One region of the Exiguobacterium oxidotolerans JCM 12280 genome, then DNA from elsewhere that is predicted to be linked to it. Evidence: a T-box and tRNA genes for the amino acid it is inferred to sense, from the RefSeq annotation. Region 1 holds a T-box; the other holds one or more tRNA genes.
What was found. A T-box is a leader RNA that pairs with one kind of tRNA and senses whether it is charged. The one in region 1 lies ahead of ileS (isoleucine--tRNA ligase), so its partner is inferred to be a tRNA-Ile.

Region 1 (10,516 bases):
CACAGTCAGGCATTCGAGCAATCTTCTTCTAATGAGCGTCTATGATCACTATCGCGGACATGAGCGGGAGTTCGTCGATCTTGTCTTAAACTGGATCGACCATGTCGAAGCGACCTATACGTTTAAATTGACAGATTTTCTTGACCCACGCGAACAGCAAATCACACGTGAACTCGTCGGAACGAAATGTGCCCTCTTTTTTGAGGGCGGTTTCGAAGGGGCAGAGCGACAGCGGGCACTAATTGCGCCTGATTACTACGAACTTGATGCGAGCGACTTTGATATTGCCATCTATCGTATTCATTATCCTACAAAATTCGTTGAACTATCGCATCGACAAGTAACAGGTACGCTCTTAAACGTCGGTCTGAAACGCGGCAAGTTCGGTGACGTCGTCATTCAAGATCAAGTCGTTCAGTTCGCAGTCGCAGAAGACGTTGCTTCTTATATCGAAGTCAACGTCGAGCGGGCAGGGAAAACGAAAATTCGTTTATCTCGCGTCGAACTAGAAGACCAATTGAAGATCAAAGAACAGGAATGGCAAGAAGAACTTGGATTCGTCAGTTCGCTCCGCTTTGATACTGTCGTCAGCGAAGTGCTTGGTTTTTCGAGACAAAAAGCACAAAGTTTGATTAAACAAGGGGAAAGCAAAGTGAATTATAAAATCGTCGAAGATCCAAGCTTCATGCTTGAAGAAGGCGATTTGCTTTCGCTTCGTGGAACAGGCCGCGTCAAATTGACGGCCATCTTAGGGTCGACGAAACGCGACCGGATTAAATTGCAGTACGGATTATTAAAAGGTTAAAAAATGCTGAGGAGGATTTCATCATGCCATTGACGCCACTTGATATTCATAATAAGGAATTTACACGTAAGTTTCGCGGCTATGACGAGGATGAGGTCAACGAATTTCTTGATCAAGTCATCAAGGATTTTGAAATGTTGTTGCGGGAAAACCGTCAACAGCAAGAAGTGATTCAAAACATGCAATCGCGTGTCGATTACTTCAGTTCGATGGAAGAGACGTTAAACAAGTCAATCATCGTCGCCCAAGAAGCAGGAGAAGAAGTCAAAGCCAATGCGACGAAAGAAGCAAGCTTGATTTTAAAACAGGCCGAGCGGGAAGCGGAACAACTGCAAGACTCTGCACAGCGTCGAGCGCAACGGACAGACTTTGAAGTCGAACAGATGCGTAAGAAAATCGAATTGTACCGTAATCGTTTTAAAGTCTTGATTGATGCGCAGATGGAATTATTGACGAGTCACGACTGGGATGCGTTTGATAGCTCGACGCGTGGTGCGCTTGACGAGATTCCTGCAGTTGCGTATAATGACGACGATGTCATATAACTTAAATCAATGACAAGGACAGGTCTTACTCAGACTGCTGCAAGCGAATCGGGGACTGGTGTGAGCCCGAACAGTAAGTGAGAATGGATATCCCCTTCGAGTGTGAGACTGAACCATTAAGTAAGTCGCACCGATTCGCCCCCGTTATCGGGCTCTTAAGTGGTAGTTCGTACGGTTGAACTACTAGTAGGGTGGTACCGCGAGTTCAAGCCAAGCTCGTCCCTATACCAGGGATGTGTTTGGCTTTTTTTGTATGTTAAATTAAAAGAAGTGAGGGAATGCCAGATGGAGTACAAAGATACATTATTGATGATGAAAACTGAATTTCTAATGCGAGGTAACTTGCCGAAACGTGAGCCAGACATGCAGGCACGTTGGAACGAGATGAACTTATATCAAGCAGTTCAAGAAAAAAATGCTGGAAAACCAACCTTCATCCTTCATGATGGACCACCATACGCAAACGGTGATATCCACATGGGGCACGGATTAAACAAAGTCTTAAAAGATATCGTCGTCCGTTACAAATCGATGAATGGTTTCCGTTCACCGTACGTACCGGGTTGGGATACACATGGGTTACCGATTGAAACAGCGCTCCAAAAATCAGGCGTCGACCGGAAGACGATGTCTGTCGCTGAATTCCGCGAATTGTGTGCGAAATATGCGCTCGAACAAGTCGATCATCAGCGTGAACAGTTTAAGCGTTTAGGTGTTCTCGGTGATTATGATAATCCATACATCACGCTCCAACCGGAATTTGAAGCGGCGCAAATTCGCCTCTTCGGTGACATGGCGAACAAAGGCTATATCTATAAAGGAAAAAAACCAGTCTACTGGTCACCTTCTTCTGAGTCGGCACTGGCAGAAGCAGAAATCGAATACCATGATAAACGTTCTGCTGCCATCTATGTTGCGTTCCCTGTCTTAGAAGGAAATAACATCTTAGAGCCAACCGATCACTTCGTCATCTGGACGACGACGCCGTGGACGATTCCTGCAAACCTCGGAATCTCTGTCAGTGCGGAACTCACGTATGCCCGGATCGAGTACGAAGGAAAAGGTTACATCGTCGCAGAGGCGCTTGTTCCTGAAGTCATCGAGGCACTCGGATGGGAAGAAGCGACAGTCGGTCGTGTCTTCAATGGAGCAGATTTCGAATACATGAAAGCCAAACACCCACTCTACGACCGTGAATCACTCGTCATGCTCGGTGATCATGTTACGGCGGAAGCAACCGGCGTCGTGCACACGGCACCTGGACACGGGGAAGATGACTATCGCATCGGACAAGCATACGGACTCGACGTCCTCTGCCCGGTCGATGATAAAGGGGTCATGACGGCGGAAGCACCGGGATTCGAAGGCATGTTCTATGAAGATGCGAATAAAGAAGTCGGTCTTGCGTTAGAAAAAGCGGGCGCATTGTTGAAACTATCTTTCATCAAACACTCGTATCCGCACGACTGGCGGACGAAAAAACCGGTCATCTTCCGGGCAACACCACAATGGTTCGCGTCGATTAAAGACTTCCGTGCGGAAATCCTCGAAGAAATCAAAGATGTTCAGTGGGTACCGGCATGGGGAGAAACACGTCTGCACAACATGTTTAAAGATCGTGGCGACTGGGTCATCTCGCGTCAACGGGCATGGGGCGTGCCACTTCCAATCTTCTATGCAGAAGACGGAACAGAAATCGTTACACCGGAAACAATCGACCACATCGCGAACTTGTTCGCAGAACACGGTTCGAACGTTTGGTACGAACGCGAAGCAATCGACTTATTGCCGGAAGGCTTTACGCACCCGGCAAGTCCGAATGGTCAGTTCAAAAAAGAAACAGACATCATGGATGTCTGGTTCGATTCCGGCTCGTCACATGCCGGTGTGCTGGCGACGCGTCCAGAACTCGAGCGTCCGGCTGATCTTTACCTCGAAGGTTCGGATCAATACCGTGGCTGGTTCAACTCATCGCTGTCGACAGCTGTTGCGACAACTGGAAAAGCACCGTATAAAGCAGTCGTCAGTCATGGTTTCGTATTAGACGGTCAAGGACGGAAGATGTCGAAGTCGATCGGGAATACGATTGCCCCAATCCAAATCATGCAACAATTCGGTGCTGAGATTCTTCGTCTGTGGGTTGCGTCAGTCGATTATCAATCAGATGTTCGGGCATCGATGGACAACTTTAAACAAGTGTCAGAATCATACCGTAAAATCCGGAACACGGTCCGTTTCCTGCTCGGAAACCTCGATCAATTCGATCACACGGCACATCGTGTTGCGTTTGAAGATTTACCGGAAGCAGACCGTTTCATGCGGACGAAGCTCGATCAATTAGTCGGCAAAGTCAAAAAAGCCTATGATGCGTACGATTTCATGGCAGTTTACCAACTGTTGCATAACTTCTGTGTCCTTGACCTGTCTTCGTTCTACCTCGACTACACGAAAGACATCTTGTATATCGAACAAGCAGATGCACCGGCGCGTCGTGCCGTGCAAACGGTCATGTATGATACCGTCGTGACATTGTTACAATTGATGGCACCTGTCTTACCGCATACGGCAGACGAAGCATGGGAATTCGTTCCTGGTGTCGAGACGGCAAGTATCTTCTTGACGGATCTACCGGAAGCAGTCGACGTATCGGAAGAAGGACTTGCATTGATCGCGAAATGGAACGCGTTCCTCGTCTTCCGCGATGATGTCTTGAAGGCGCTTGAAGAAGCGCGGGCAGAGAAGCTCGTCGGGAAAACGCTCGAAGCCAAACTCGAGCTCGCACCGAATGACGAAACGAAAGCATTGCTTGCGACAATCGACCATCTTGAACAACTGCTTCAAGTCTCACACATCGATTTTGTCGACTCGGCAGAACGTAACTATGAGACGACGGCAATCACTGTTTTAAAAGCGGACGGCGAGAAATGTGAACGTTGCTGGACATATTCGACTGAACTTGGTCAAGATCCGGCTCATCCGACACTTTGTCCTCGTTGTACTGCGGTCGTCAATTCTTTATAATGAATAAGGGGAGGGGCGGCTACTGCGACTTCGTAGCTGCCCCTCATTATTTTTTGATGTGGGGGAAAACAGAATGTGGCTTTACTTAGTGATTGCTGCTTTACTCGTAGGAGTGGATCAATTGACAAAATGGATCGTCATCCAGCAGATGACGATTGGTCAAGTGATTGAAGTCATTCCAAATTTCTTTTATCTCAATTCATACCGCAATCGTGGAGCGGCATGGGGAATGCTTGAAGGAAAATTCGGCTTCTTCTTCATCGTGACGGTTCTCGTCGTTGTGGGTCTGATTTATTTTCTGTACAAAGAAGGAACAAAAAACAAAGTATTTGCTTGGAGTGTCGCTTTACTACTGAGTGGAGCGATCGGAAATTTCATTGACCGGATGGCGCGTGGGGAAGTCGTTGATTTCTTACACTTTTATCCGTTCGGCTATAATTTTCCGATCTTTAATGTCGCAGACGTCTGCTTGACATTTGGAGTGATTTTGATGCTGATTAGCGTCATGTTCGAAGAGCGTTTGACGAAGAAGGGAACGATTGATTAATGAATGAACAACAAGTATGGACGGTCGAAGCAAAAGGCGCGACAGGGCGAATCGATAAATGGTTGGCTGAACAACAAGAGTGGTCGCGTTCGCAAGTGCAAGACTGGTTAAAGGCGGGGCACGTCGAAGTAGACGGACGCATCGTGAAACCGAACTATAAGATGACGGGAACGGAAAGCATCACCGTGCATATCCCGGAAGCCGTCGAACTCGAAATCTTACCGGAAGACATTCCGCTAGATGTCGTTTACGAAGACAGTGATGTCATCGTCATCAATAAACTAAAAGGCATGGTCGTTCACCCGGCAGCAGGACATGTGTCAGGAACACTCGTTAATGCGTTGCTCCATCACTGTCAAGACCTCTCAGGCATCAATGGGGTCAAACGACCAGGAATCGTTCACCGGATCGATAAAGATACATCGGGTCTCTTGATGGTCGCTAAAAATGATTTAGCCCATGAATCGCTTGCGCAACAATTAAAAGATAAGACGACGGAACGTCTTTATATCGCGCTTGTCCATGGCGAGATTCCCCATGAACTCGGAACGATTGAAGCACCGGTCGGTCGTGATAAAAATGACCGTCAACGGATGACGGTCACGGACAAAAACTCAAAAGCAGCGGTCACGCATTTCCGTGTCCTCGATCGGTATGAAGGCTTTACGGTCGTTGAGTGTAAACTCGAAACAGGACGGACTCACCAAATTCGTGTCCACATGCGCTATATCGGATTCCCGCTCGCAGGTGATCCGAAATATGGACCGCGGAAGACGATGAAGATGAACGGGCAAGCGCTACACGCAGCGGTTCTCGGATTCGAACATCCACGGACTGGCGAATGGTTATCGTTCGAAGCACCACTCCCAGAAGAAATGACGTTTGAGATCAGTCAGTTGAAAAAACTTGAATTAGAGTCTTGACGTTTTTCTGATAAAACGGTAGAGTAACACCTAGAGAGCGATGCGAGACATCAGCCTCACCAAATCGGTCGTCCGCGTGACGATCCTACCCAATTAGAACACCTTTAATCGAGTCCGGAGAGGCTACGAAAGGGAGACACCGTAATACGTGTAAACACATGGCTTTGCTATGTACACATCTGTCTTCAACAACCTCCTGCCGATTAAGCAGGAGGTTTTTTTATGAAAGGAGAAGCCATGAAACCAGCCATCATTTTAGATGAAGCGGCAATCAGTCGTGCCTTAACACGAATCGCCCATGAAATCATCGAGCGCAACAAAGGGATTGAAGAATTGATGATCGTCGGTATCAAGACGCGAGGTGAAACACTTGCGAGACGCCTTGCCCGTCGGATTGAAGAGATTGAAGGAAAAGCCGTGTTACTCGGTGTCGTCGACATCTCGATGTACCGCGATGATCTCTCGAAGAAAAGCCTCGAGCCGGAAATCAAAGGGTCCGAGATGCCGGAAGATGTCACAGGAAAAATCGTGGTGCTCGTCGATGATGTCCTGTACACGGGACGGACGGTCCGCGCGGCAATGGACGCACTCGTCGATCATGGTCGGCCAAGCATGATTCAGTTAGCTGTCCTCGTTGACCGAGGTCACCGGGAACTCCCGATTCGACCAGACTTCATCGGTAAGAACGTTCCGACGTCACGCGAAGAACAAGTCGTTGTCGCCTTATCAGAAGTCGACGATGCTGATCAAGTATTCATTAAACGTTAAAACAAAAATACCTTTAACGTGGTCCAGAGAGACCAGAAAGGGAGATGCTCTCATGTCAAAACATAAAGCAATTCTTGAAGTCCGTGAATTACCGAAACATCCTCTTCAATGGCTGATGCTCAGCCTCCAACATGTCTTTGCGATGTTTGGTGCGACGGTGCTCGTTCCGTTACTTACGGGATTAAACACCTCTGTCGCACTCGTCGCGAGCGGAGTCGGCACGTTGATTTTCCTCGCCGTCACCCGTTTTAAAGTCCCCACATACCTTGGTTCTAGTTTTGCCTACATCGTCCCAATCATCGCCGTCAGCGAACGCTGGGGTGTCGAAGATGCACTGGTCGGCGGGATGGTCGCTGGACTTGTCTATGGACTTGTCTCCTTAATCATCACGTACACAGGCGTCTCCTGGTTGATGAAACTGCTTCCGCCGGTCGTCATCGGTCCAGTCATCATGGTCATCGGTCTATCGCTTGCCCCAACGGCTGTCAGTATGGCAATGAACGGAGCGGATGGCACATATAACGGCTTGTTCTTCTTCGTCGCCTTGACGACGCTCGCTGTTACGCTCCTCGCGATGACATACTTTAAAGGCATGTGGAGTACGGTACCGATTTTGTTCGGCATTCTCGCCGGATACCTCGTCGCAGCAATCAGCGGGATCGTTGATTTCGCACCACTGCGCGAGGCAACATTCTTCCATCTACCTGACTTTACGATTCCGTTCCTCGACTATTCACCGACCTTGAACTGGGCTGCACTCGCCCTGATCGTTCCGGTCACACTCGTCACGTTGACGGAACATATCGGCGAACAAAAGGTCACTTCCCGCATCATTGGGCGCGAGACGCTCCTTGATCCAGGAATGCACCGGACCGTGCTTGGAGACGGAATTGCCAAAACAGTCGCTTCGATGCTCGGTGGTCCACCTGTCACGACATACGGCGAAAACAACGGTGTCATGGCGATTACGCGTGTCTACAGCGTGTTTGTCCTCGGTGGCGCAGCATTACTTGCGATCAGCTTCGGATTCCTTGGATACGTCGAAGGCTTCATTAAAACGATTCCGACACCCGTCATGGGCGGCATCAGCATCCTCTTGTTCGGGGTCATCGCCTCGAACGGTCTCCGGACGATTGTCGAAAGTAAGGTCGATTTAGCAGATAAACGAAACTTGACGATCACGGCCGTCATCTTGGTCATCGGCATCGGCGGTGCAGCTTTGAAAGTCGGTAACTTCTCATTAGAAGGAATGGCACTCGCCACCATCCTCGGAGTTGTCCTGAACTTGATTTTACCGAAGGCGGCACAGGAAGAAGTCGACATCGAAGAAACACCTTTACAATCGAAACGAGCAGCTAACGACTTTTAAGACGTTCCCGAGAGGACGATAAAGTGGAGGCCCTTGTAGATTGCAGATGTTCATCTGCTTTCTTCAGCGCACCTTCACATCAGAAGGTGCGCTTTTTTGCGGCCGAAAAAGGAGTGAACGAGATGAAAACCCAACCAGTGAGTCCCGATTTCGTCAGTCTCGACCGGCTCTCGGTTCTAGAAATCGAGCAGTTGATTGAACGGGCGCTTGAGTTGAAACATGGACAACCGTCAAAAACCTTTGCGAATAAAACGATCGCCAACCTGTTCTTTGAAAATTCGACACGGACACGCTGTTCATTCGAGATGGCGGAACATCGCTTAGGAATGCATGTCCTGCCGTTTGAGACGACGACATCGTCCGTCCAAAAAGGAGAAACGTTACTCGATACATGTAAAACACTCGAGGCACTCGGGGTCGAAGTCCTTGTCATTCGCCATCAGGAGACAGGATACTACCACGCGCTGATGGAGCAGTTGACGATTCCAATCATCAATGCGGGCGATGGGAGTGGTCAACATCCGTCCCAGTCGTTACTCGATTTGATGACGATGTATGAAGTGTTCGGTCATATTCACGGGAAAACGGTCGTCATCTGTGGAGACTTACGGCATAGCCGGGTCGCCCGGTCGAACGCAGACGTGTTGCAACGGCTTGGGGCGACCGTCATCGGTTCCGGTCCACCGGAATGGTTTGACGAGACGATGGGGATTGCCTATGTCCCGATTGACGAGGCAATCGAGCAAAGTGACATCATCATGTTACTCCGGGTTCAGCAGGAACGGCACAATCAAGCGATGGAGCTCGAAGAAACGTATCACGAACAATATGGTTTGACACTCGACCGGATGCGCCGGGTCCGACCGGAAGCAATCATCTTACACCCGGCACCCGTCAATCGCGGAATCGAGATTGCGGACGAACTGGTCGAACATACCCAGTCACGAATCTTCGAGCAGATGAAAAATGGTGTGTTCGCCCGAATGGCGATTTTAGAACGTGCGTTTCATCCTAACTCAACTGAAGGAGCGATTTAATATGACACTACGTATCGATCACGCAACATGGTATCAAAACGGACAATTGCAACAATCAAGCATTCGCATCGAGGATGGCTTGATTACGGATCTCGACGCTGCGCCGCGGGCGGACGAGCAAGTCATCGATGCAAGCAACCGCTTGGTAGCACCAGGCTTCGTCGATATCCATGTTCATCTCCGCGAACCGGGTGGCGAACATAAAGAAACGATTGCAACGGGAACGGCAGCCGCCGCAGCCGGCGGATTCACGACAATCTGCCCGATGCCGAATACGCGTCCTGTTCCGGACGATCGCGAGACGTTAGACGCCTTGTTCAAGAAAATCGAAGAAACGGCGTCTGTCCGGGTTTTGCCTTATGCGGCGATTTCAAAAAATCAGCTAGGACAAGAACTCGTCGCGTTTGAAGAACTAACGGATGCCTTTGCGTTTACAGATGACGGCGTCGGCGTACAAAGTGCCGCCGTCATGCGAGAAGCGATGCGCCGCGCCGCAAAACTAGGGAAGACGGTCGTCGCCCATTGTGAGGACGATACGCTGAAAGCTGGCTCTGTCCATGAAGGTGCGTATAGTGAACGGGAAGGATTGCAGGGCATTCCGTCACTTGCGGAAAGTATCCACATCGCACGCGACGTTTTAATCGCAGAAGCGACCGGCTGCCATTATCATGTCTGTCATGTCTCGACAAAAGAATCGGTCCGGGTCATTCGTGATGCCAAACGGGCAGGAATCCGTGTCACGGCAGAAGTGACACCGCATCATCTCGTCCTGACGGAAAATGACATCGAGGGGCAGGATCCGAACTTTAAAATGAATCCGCCCCTTCGGAGTAAGGCGGACCGGGCGGCACTGCTCGAAGGGTTACGCGACGGCACGATTGATTGTGTCGCAACCGATCATGCGCCGCACGCAGCCGATGAAAAAGCACTCGGTATCGAGCGGGCACCATTTGGAATTACGGGCTTCGAGACAGCCTTTCCACTACTTTATACGAAACTTGTTCAAACGAACCAGATGACGCTAAGCGACTTAGTCGATGCCTTGACACGCAAGCCTGCCGCCTTGTTCGACTTACCGTATGGTCGCTTGGAAGTCGGCGCACCGGCAGATCTCGTGTTGCTTGATTTAGAGACCGTCCGACCGGTTGAGCCAAAACGCTTTTATTCAAAAGGAAAAAATACACCGTTCGCGGGGCAGTTACTGACAGGATACCCTGTCATGACACTCGTCGCTGGAAAAATCGTATTCAAGGGGGAAACGGCACATGTCTAAACGGACACTCATTTTAGAAGATGGTATGACGTTCGAAGGGACAGCGTTTGGCGCAACACGCGTCACGATGGGAGAAGTCGTCTTCCAGACAGGGATGACGGGCTACCAGGAAATATTATCTGATCCATCCTATTGTGACCAGATGATCGTTTTGACGAATCCCTTAATCGGAAACTATGGCATCAACCGGGAAGATTACGAAACGACGCGACCACTCGCGAAAGCACT
Region 2 (10,516 bases), 2.0 Mb from region 1:
ATCAAGACGATGATTCCTGCTGCAGCAAGTCCCTGGAAATCAGCTTGTGGACGGCTTGTCCAGTTATAAATTTGAATCGGCAACGCCGTAAACTCTGAGAAGATACCTTCCGGCGCACGGGCGATGAAGATGGCTGCTCCGACCATGATAAGCGGTGCTGTTTCACCAATCGCACGTGAGACAGCTAAAATGATTCCGGTAATGACACCTGGAAGTGACGCCGGTAACACGACTTTGAACGTCGTCTGCCATTTCGAGGCACCGAGTGCAAGTGAAGCATGTCGCATCGCTTGCGGCACCGAACGAATCGCTTCTTGCGACGATACGATGACGACCGGCAAGCTCATTAATGCAAGCGTCAACGCTCCAGCAATCAATGTTGAACCGAAGCCCATGTTCCGGACGAAGAACGTCAAACCGAGCAAACCAAAAACGATTGAAGGTACTCCTGCCAAGTTCGAGATATTGACTTCGATGAACGACGTCATCCGTCCTTTTTTCGCATATTCCTCTAAATAAATCGCAGCTCCGACACCCATGATGAAAATCATTGGAATGATTAAAAGCATCAAGAAGATCGTGCCCATCAGTGCCGGATAGACGCCCGCGCGTTCAGGACGTCGAGATGGTCCATTCTGAAGGAAATCAAGCGATAACCATGCAACACCATCACGGAGTACGCCGACAAGAAGAATACCAAGGACGACGAGAGCAAATAGGAGGCCCATCAAGAAAATTACTTTCGTCACATTGTTGACGACAAGACGCTGACTGATTGATTTTTTCACTGCGACTGGATCAATGAACTTTTTTTGTACAGGTTGTTTTTCTGGTAAGGCCATCTTAGTACTCCTCTCTGAAACGACGCGTAATCCAGTTCGCGAGGAGGTTCATCACAAGTGTAAAGACGAACAACAGCGTACCGACAGCGTAGATACTATAATATTCAACAGTTCCATATCCAGCATCACCAAGTGCGACTTGAACGATATAGGCTGTCATCGTTTGGACAGGTTCAAGCGGATTGACGGTTGCTGTAGGATTTGATCCCCCGGCAATCGTTACAATCATCGTCTCACCAATCGCACGAGACATCCCTAGGACGATCGACGCGATGATACCTGAAAGTGCTGCCGGAACCACCACTTTTAAAGCCACTTCAAGGCGTGTCGAACCAAGTGCGAGCGCACCGTCACGAATTTTTTTCGGAACAGAACTCATCGCATCTTCAGAAATCGAAGCAATCATCGGGATGATCATGATTCCGACGACAATCCCTGGGCTAAGTGCGTTGTAAATTGCAAGACCCGGAATTAATTTATCAAGTAATGGTGTGACGAACGTCAAGGCGAAGAAACCGAAGACGATTGTTGGCACCCCTGCCAATACTTCAAGAATTGGTTTTAACACACGACGTGCGCGCTCTGATGCATACTCACTTAAATAGATAGCAGCAGTGAGTCCGATCGGCACGGCAACTAGCATCGCAATCACGGTAATCTCAAGTGTTCCAACGACGAGCGGCCAGATCCCATACTCAGGAACTGAGTTCAACGGGTACCAGCTCGTACTACCGAAAAATTCTTTGATTGAGACGACTTCAAAGAAATGTTCCGTTTCAATGACTAACGTGAGAATGATGCCAATGGTCGTAACGACTGAAGCAAACGCACATAAAAATAAGACGATTGGCATAATTCGTTCCATGATGTTTTTCATACTAAACTTTTGTTTACGGTTCTGTTGAATCAGCTCTCGAACCGAACCCTTTGATGATGAATTCATCCTTCTTCGCTCCCTACTCCATCATCCCTACATAAGAACGGGACCTAAAAAGGAGGGGATTCCCCCCTTTTTAGGCCATCCTTACATCTGGATGTTTATTTCATTGCGTCTTCGATTGCTTTTGCATTTTCGTCATAACGGTCTTGCTTCATTTTGACGTAACCGACTTCTTCTGCTAAATCGCCGGCATTTTCATTCGTAAATTTCACAAAGTCTGCGACTTGTTTTTTATCGTTGAGTGATTTGTTGTTTACATACGTGTAGATTTCACGTGATAGTGGATATGAAAGATCGTTGATTGTTTCTGGTGTTGGATCAACAGCATCTTTTCCTTCAGCCGATAATGGTACTTCTTTTAACTTATCTTTGTTTTCAGCATAGTACGCGTAACCGAAGTAGCCGATTGCACCTTTCGTTCCTTCGACACCTTTAACGAGGACGTTATCATCTTCAGAAAGTTGGACGTCTTTACGCATATCTTTTTCATCCATTACTTCTTCATTGAAGTAATCAAATGTACCTGAGTCTTTACCAGGGCTGAAGAATTTGATTGGTTCTGCTGGGTAAGATGAATCGACATCTTTCCATGTTTTGACGTTCGGATCCTGCCACATTTTATTGAGCTGGTCAATCGTCAATTCTTTGACCCACGTGTTTTCTTTACTTACTGCAACTGTTAATCCGTCAAGCGCTAGTGCCATTCGTGTATATTCAATTCCATTTTTTTCTGCTTCTGCTGCTTCTTCTTCTTTGATTTCACGTGAAGCGTTCGAAAGATCTGTTTCACCGACGACGAAACGTTTGAATCCGCCACCTGTCCCCGACACACCGACCGTTACGTTTACATCTGGCTGTTCAATCGAATATTCTTCTCCGACTGCTTCCATGATTGGGAAAACTGTTGACGATCCATCAATTGCAATCTTTCCTGAAAGATCCGACGAACTCGAAGAGCTTCCTTCGTCATTTCCGCATGCTGCACCGACTACTGCGATTGAAGCTACTGTTGTGATAAGTGCTGTTTTTTTCATCCAAGACATGATTAAATTTCCTCCTCGAAGTATGTCGCTTATACCGATACGACTTTTTATCCGTTTCCCTTACAAGACTTATAATACGGATGAACTATTAAAACGAAATGAATCCAACGTAAAAGAATTGTAAAGGCTTGTTTTTTGCAGTTTACAATTCAAAATACATTATAAAAAAAGGTCAATCCAAATAAAAAAACGAAGATGAGTTTCCTCAGCTTCGTCTCTCTAGTTAATTTGGCTTAGTCTGCCACGGAATATCTTTTACGTTGAAGTACGCCTTCACTAAATCATGACCAATTTTTGAGTTGACCGTTTCCTGCTCCATATATGGAAGGAATACAGCCCACGCGATCTCCGGATTATCATACGGCGCCCAACCGACAAGGTTCGAGTTTAATGAACGAACCGGCTGACCACTGCTGTCACGTAACGCAATCCCGTCTTCACCATATACACTTACCTGTGCTGTACCCGTCTTAGCTGCCGCGTCGATTCCTGTCAACGCAATTACTTTAGAAGTCCCACTCTCTCCTTTGACGACTCGATGCAATCCTTCGCGGACGTGATCGATGTTGTCTTGGCTGACTTCGATTCGGTTCAAGTAATTCGTTTCGAAGCTATACTCGACTTGTTTTGTATCTTCTTCAATTGAATTCGATGCGAGCACTTCTTTTAAGAAATGCGGCTGAACACGATAGCCGCCGTTCGCGAGTGTTGAGATATACTGCGCGACTTGTAACGGAGTGAACGCGTCATATTGCCCGATGACACGGTCCATCAAGAGCGTGACGCGGTCCGGTGTCCCTTGCACACCTTTCGCTTCGTACGGTAAATCAATCCCAGTCGTCACGCCGAGCCCGAACTGGCTGTAGTAGTTTTGCATAATGGCTGCAGCAGCATCGACGCTCGCCCCTGCAATCCCGTTACTCGGATAATTTGCCATCCGCATTGCGATGTTGAACATATATACGTTTGACGAGCGTTCGAGCGCCGTCAAATCCGTAATCGGCCCCATGTTGACGTAAGAAGCCTTCTTCGTCCCTCCGATTGTAATCGGCGCATCATTGATGACTTCATTTTGACGAATGACGCCTTCTTCGAGTCCCATTGCAACCGTCGCCCCTTTAATCGTCGATCCGATTTGGAGTGAGGTCAGAACATTATTGATTGCGACGTCACTAAATTTATTCGTCGCCGTATCAAGTTTTTGTCCCGACATCGCTAACACTTCACCCGTTTGTGGGTTCATCACGACCGCATAACCTTCTTTAAGATAGCCGCTTCCCATACCACGACCCATCTTGATCGCTTGTTGGAGGATTTGATCGACCTGTTTGTTGTATTCCGCGTCAACCGTCAGAACGAGATCTTTTCCAGACTCCCCTTCTTCACGGTTCGGCTCACCGACCGGTTCGCCGTTAAACGTCTCATACACATCATATGCCGGTTTCCCGCGCAATAAATCTTCATATTGTTGTTCTAAAAACGATGTTCCGACCCGATCGTTCAAACTGTACCCTTTTGCCTTGTATTCCGCTTGTTGCTCTGCAGGAATCTTCGAGTACTTTCCAAAGATATTTCGGAGTGTTCCTTCATATGGATAGGACCGTTCATAGAATGGTTCCACAGAAACGCCTTTCAAATCTTCGAGATTTTCATCAATGATCGCCATCTCTTTTGCTGTCGCACCAAGCTTGACGAGTTGGGGATCGAGCGCATATCCAACTTCCATATTGTGTTTGATTGCGACGATTTCCATTGTCTTATCATCGTAATCGATATCTTTTTCTGTAATCGTATCGAGCATGATTTGGTTTTCTTCAGCAATCGATAACTTTTTCCGATCTTCTAATGTCGGATATTTTTCTTTCATGACAGCATCAAAACGACGTTTCGATTCTTCTGCATTGGTTGCAATCCAGTAATCTTTTAAGTCACGTTCCGTTACCTTCCAATCATCTTTCGGTAAATGGATGATGGCCGCGAGACGTGAAGCCGTTTCAATCCGCTCATCGACCTTTGTATTTTGCGAGCGTCGGTAGACAATCGAATATTTTGAAATCGTATCGACGAGCAATCGTCCATCGCGGTCATAAATTTTCCCGCGTGGTACTTCATACTTCGAAGCAATCATCTCTGTTTTTTGAACTTCGCGTGAGATTTTTTCACCATTGACAATTTGGACGACACCAAGTCGAAAAATCAAAATCGCAAATAATAAAAAAACAACAAAGAACATTAAATTTAATCGAAGCGGCAAGTGGTTACGCCGTCTTCCTCTTACCGTGATTCGTTTCGCCATGGCGTACTCCCCTATCGTTCAAAAAGTCATCTTTGTTCATTATATAGAAGGAAACCATCCATAACAACCTATCCCATCATTTTCCGTATTAAAAAAAAGCCGCTTCCTCATGTGAGGAAACGACCCTTTTTTAGTAATAACGATTATTTTGCGTCAGCGTAAAGTTTGGCAACGTGATCCCAATCAATGATATTGAAGAATGCATTGATGTAATCCGGACGACGGTTTTGGTAGTTCAAGTAATACGCATGCTCCCAGACATCAAGTCCGAGGATTGGCGTTTTACCTTCCATGACCGGTGTATCTTGGTTCGGTGTCGAAACGACAGCCAACTTGCCACCTTCGACGATGAGCCATGCCCAACCAGATCCAAAGCGTGTTGTCGCTGCTTTTGCAAATTCATCTTTGAATGCATCGAATGAACCGAATGCTTCATCGATTGCTGAAGCGAGTTCGCCTGTCGGTGCAGCACCATCATTCTTTTTAAGCAATTTCCAGAAGAATGAGTGGTTCCAATGACCGCCACCGTTGTTGCGAACTGCTGTTTGAATGTTAGCAGGAAGCGCATCAAGGTTTTGAAGCAACTCTTCTAATGATTTCCCTTCGTGTTCCGAGCCTTCGAGCGCCGCGTTGACGTTCGTGACGTAAGCATTATGGTGTTTCGAGTGGTGAATCTCCATCGTACGAGCATCGATATGTGGCTCAAGCGCATCATAAGCGTAGCCGAGTTCTGGTAATTCAAATTTTGACATTTTCATGTCCCCCTTTATCCTATTTTCGGAACTTCAATACCTCTTTAGACTAGCAAAAACAAATGGTCTAGTGCAAGCAATGACCCTTACGAATTATTGTTCATCACGTGGTGCGAATACCGATACGCCGCCACCTGGAACCGGGAAGACACCAAATCCTTCTTCATCAATCACGACAGGCTCTTCTTGATGGTTCGTATAGTCGAACCATTCTTCTCCAGCACGGTCTTCTCCGACGAACATCCGTTTTTCACACATGTCAGCATTTGAGAGCAATACGGCACAGCCTGAATTCGGGAACTCTTCGACTCCGTGACGGACCCAACCGACACAGTGCGGATCATCGAGATAATCTTCTTGTTTCCCGTAGGCTTTATAGTAACGGGCGTACAGCAATGCATCAATCATCTCTTTTTTCCCTTCGACGGGATGCGGTCCCTGGATACCATAATAATCACCGTAAAAGACGCAAGGATAACCGTCTTTGCGCAGGAGAACGGATGCATAAGCATGTTGTTTAAACCAATCATCGACCCATGACTCAAGCGATTCACCTGGTTGCGAATCATGGTTGTCGACGAACGTAACAGCATTCGTCGGATGCGACTCAACGAGTGTATCTGCGAAAAGTGTCGTTAAATCAAATTCTTCGCCCTGTTCTGAAGCTTCATGAAATTTATAATGAAGTGGAACATCGAACAAATCGATTGTATAGTCGACGCTATCTAAGAAGTGACGACAATCATCTAAGTCTGACTTCCAAAATTCACCGACCATATAAAAATCTTCTGGATTTTCACCCATCATTGATTTCGCGAATTCATTGACGAATTCGTAATTGATATGCTTGATTGCATCAAGTCGGAATCCTTGGCAATTAAGTGTATCTTTAAACCAATGTCCCCAATCGATCATCTCTTGACGGACTTCAGGATGATTGTAATCGATGTTCGCAAACATCAAGTAATCATAGTTCCCGAATTCGCTATCGACTTGGTCGTTCCAGTCTTTATTTTTTCCGGAGATTTTGAAGACGCCGGTTCTTTCTTCTCGCGCATCAAAATCCGTCCCGTTAAAGAACTCATGATTCCATACAAAATCAGAATACTTCCCGTCACGTCCCGGGAAAGTGAATTTTGTCCAGGCATCGATTTCGAATTCTTCTGAAATTTCTTTCGACCGATCTTCCGGATGTACCTCAACGACATTGATCGTCTCCAGTTCATCTGCTGCCGCCTTATGGTTCATGACGACATCGGCATAAACGGCGATTTCATTTTCATGTGCCACTTGAATGGCTTCAAGTAGTTCGTCTTTCGTCCCGTATTTCGTCCGAACCGTTCCTTTTTGATCAAACTCACCTAAATCATAAACATCGTATATCCCATACCCTGTGTCTTCATCTGATTGTCCCTTAGAAGCTGGTGGAATCCAAACAGATGTGATGCCTGCAGCACGAAGCTCCGGCGCTCTCTCTTTTAAACGTTGCCAATGCTTCCCATCATTTTCTACATGCCACTCGAAAAACTGCATCATTGTATGGTTACGTTCCATCTCTCTTCGCTCTCCCTCAATTACTATAGTATGAATATTATTACAATATCTTTAATATTCCCCAAGAGAACAAAAATAAACGCACACCCCTAAACAGGAGTGTGCGTTTCTTAAATGGACCCTGCAGGACTCGAACCTGCGACCGGACGGTTATGAGCCGTCAGCTCTAACCAGCTGAGCTAAGGGTCCTTAAGTAAATAGTAGCGGCGGAGGGAGTCGAACCCACGACCTCACGGGTATGAACCGTACGCTCTAGCCAGCTGAGCTACACCGCCATAATGAATTAAAACAACTACAATTAGATTAATGGAAAGCATCTAAAATGTCAATAAATTATTTCGCGAAAATAAAGAGGGACTTCTTTACAGAAATCCCTCCCGTTTATTTTTATTTTACTCAAGCCGTTCCCGAACGTTGTTCAAGTACTAAATCTGTAATATTGACGGCATGATCACCAATCCGTTCGAGGTTCGATAACAGATCAACGAAAATCATACCCGCTTGACCAGTACACTCCCCAGCATTGACCCGTAAGACATGGTGTTTACGGAATGACCGTTCAAGTGAATCGAGTTTTCCTTCTAATTCAAGGACTTGGCGTGCTAATGAAACATCATCACGCTCAACAGCTTTGATTGCCGTATCGACGATTTTTTGTGTTAGAACGTACATTTCATCCAACTCTTTTTTCGCTTTCGGGGTAAACTCAATCCGATTGACGATTTGGAAGTCAACGAGTTCAATTACGTTTTCGACGTGGTCACCAATTCGTTCGAAGTCATTGACGGCATGCATTAAAAGCGAGTGGTCGTTCGATTCACGTTCAGAGAGATCGTTCGCCGCCACTTTAACAAGGTAGTTCGTGACTTCCGTGTTCAAGTGGTTGATTGCATATTCAATCTGACCAGCGTCAGAAACATCTTTTTTATCATGTGATTGCGTGTAGCGATGTGCTTTACCGAGTGCTTCTTTTGAGAACTCACCCATCCGCAAGACTTCCATTTTCGCTTGGTTCAACGCAAGTGAAGACGATTGGTTCAAGATGTTTTGATCCAAGTGACGTGGTTTTGAATCGACTGTCGTATCCGTTCCTGGAACGACCTTTTTAACGAGCCATGCAATTTGTGCGATGAACCAACATTGAATCAACGTGTTGACAACGTTGAACGTACCGTGCGCAAAGGCAATTTGCATTTTCGGTTCAAGATCGAGTACACCTGTGATCCAAGCAATGAATGTCGAGAACAAAGGTAAGGCGACTAAGAAAATAATCGTACCGACGATATTGAAGATGACGTGTGCTGCTGCTGTCCGTTTTGCGGCAATCGATGCACCGAGTGCTGCGAGTACTGCCGTGATCGTTGTTCCGATATTATCCCCGAATAAAATCGGGAGGGCTGCTTTGATATCGATCATGCCACCAGAGTATAGCTCCTGCAAAATACCAATCGTCGCAGAGGACGACTGGACAAGGAACGTAAAGACCGTCCCGACGAACACACCGAGTAACGGATTGTCTGACATCGAAATTGTCAGTTCACGGAACCATTCACTTGATTGAAGTGGCTTCATGCCATCTCCCATTAAAGTCAAACCATAGAACAAGGCACCGAAACCGAAGAAAATTTGTCCGATGTATTGAATCCGTTCTTTATTGAAGAAGAAGATGAGAAACGCACCAAGCGCGATTGCAGGAAGGGCTGCTTCCTTGACGTTAAAGCCGATGATGAAGGCCGTGATCGTTGTTCCGATGTTCGCTCCCATGACGACACCGATCGCTTGACGTAAATTCATCAGACCCGCGCTGACGAGTCCAACGACGATGACGGTCGTACCTGACGATGATTGAATCAAGACTGTGACGACAATACCAGCAAGAATTCCGAGTAACGGGTTCGATGTGTATTTGTCTAAAATGTAACGAAGTCGGTCCCCTGCTGTTTTTTGGAGCCCATCTCCCATATACTTAATACCGAATAGGAAAATACCGAGTCCACCAATAAAAGTGAAAATCATTTCCTGCAAATCATAATTCATCGTTTCATCTCCTCATATCTAAAAAAGTGGGATTGATTTTTTGTTAAGATTTTATTGTTTCAACCTCTCCTATTATGTAAAGGTCCGTTGAACTTGTAAATAGTTTTATCAACATTTGAATGTTAAGGTTTTATTAACCTGTACCAAAACAGTTAAAACCCTTTATTTAAAGCATTTTACTCCCCACTACACCACTGTTATGAAACAGAGAAAAGAGTGTTATCATGGTTTTTTTAAGACAATTTATTAATTATTTACAAACCACCTTAGTTCCAAACCGTTCTTTTTTAAAGACTCGCCTAGCTGATGTCTCCCTTTATTTTTGTGGATTAGCGTGGATTTCATTTTGGACGACAGTCATCGACAGTATATTTATCGTCAAAACGGTTCCATTCATCGTCTGGTTTATGCTCCATTTCATTTTCGTCGCCATCGCGCTGTTACTGTTTCTTCTATTGATGTCGTATTTGAATCGTTGGTTGATCGCCTGGATCCTCCCAAGACCATGGGCGTACCGGCAAGTTTTTCCGTATACGGTTGCTGCTAACTTATGGAGCTTTCCAGTCGGCGTCCTCTGTTATCAGCTCGGATTCTCAGCACTTGGGGTGACGCTCCTATTAGTCGGTCACTTCATTTATTCTTTACTGCCCGTTTTCTCAGCACGGAACCGAAAAAAAAATACGCATCCGAAATCGTAATTCCGCGTTACTTCTTCGTCTCAGCTCCGTCTACCGGCGGATTGACAGTTACTTATTTCTATTAAAGAATTGTAAATGTTCGAAATTCGTTCTTGTTTCTCGATTTTTAGGGAATAGTTCGATATGATAGAGAAGGTAAACTTACACAATATGGCGCTATGCCACAAAAGGAGATTTTCGATATGCCGAAAATGGTCCATCGCTCTAAGACTCGTCCCGTTCGTGTTGGGGACCTTGTCATTGGTGGAAATAATGAAGTCATCATTCAAAGTATGACGACAACTAAAACACACGACGTCGAAGCGACTGTCGCTGAAATCTTACGACTTGAAGAAGCCGGATGCCAAATCGTCC

Region 2: it encodes a tRNA-Ile, which carries the amino acid that the T-box ahead of ileS (isoleucine--tRNA ligase) is inferred to sense. The anticodon was not compared.

The regions. Positions count from the first base shown of each region.
Region 1 is NZ_JNIS01000001.1:461,692-472,207, reverse strand. It holds gene P403_RS0102505 (YggT family protein) at 1-32, shown strand, start outside; gene P403_RS0102500 (YlmH family RNA-binding protein) at 32-805, shown strand; gene P403_RS0102495 (DivIVA domain-containing protein) at 829-1,350, shown strand; T-box leader at 1,351-1,577, shown strand; gene ileS (isoleucine--tRNA ligase) at 1,636-4,371, shown strand; gene lspA (signal peptidase II) at 4,445-4,918, shown strand; gene P403_RS0102480 (RluA family pseudouridine synthase) at 4,918-5,841, shown strand; gene pyrR (bifunctional pyr operon transcriptional regulator/uracil phosphoribosyltransferase PyrR) at 6,079-6,609, shown strand; gene P403_RS0102470 (uracil-xanthine permease family protein) at 6,662-7,978, shown strand; gene P403_RS0102465 (aspartate carbamoyltransferase catalytic subunit) at 8,101-9,015, shown strand; gene P403_RS0102460 (dihydroorotase) at 9,017-10,288, shown strand; gene P403_RS0102455 (carbamoyl phosphate synthase small subunit) at 10,281-10,516, shown strand, end outside.
Region 2 is NZ_JNIS01000001.1:2,497,015-2,507,530, reverse strand. It holds gene pstA (phosphate ABC transporter permease PstA) at 1-842, opposite strand, end outside; gene pstC (phosphate ABC transporter permease subunit PstC) at 844-1,785, opposite strand; gene P403_RS0112645 (PstS family phosphate ABC transporter substrate-binding protein) at 1,881-2,825, opposite strand; gene P403_RS0112640 (peptidoglycan D,D-transpeptidase FtsI family protein) at 3,049-5,121, opposite strand; gene P403_RS0112635 (superoxide dismutase) at 5,265-5,873, opposite strand; gene P403_RS0112630 (alpha-amylase) at 5,967-7,427, opposite strand; tRNA gene P403_RS0112625 (tRNA-Ile) at 7,543-7,616, opposite strand; tRNA gene P403_RS0112620 (tRNA-Met) at 7,629-7,702, opposite strand; gene P403_RS0112615 (Na/Pi cotransporter family protein) at 7,824-9,464, opposite strand; gene P403_RS0112610 (hypothetical protein) at 9,689-10,162, shown strand; gene ispG (flavodoxin-dependent (E)-4-hydroxy-3-methylbut-2-enyl-diphosphate synthase) at 10,345-10,516, shown strand, end outside.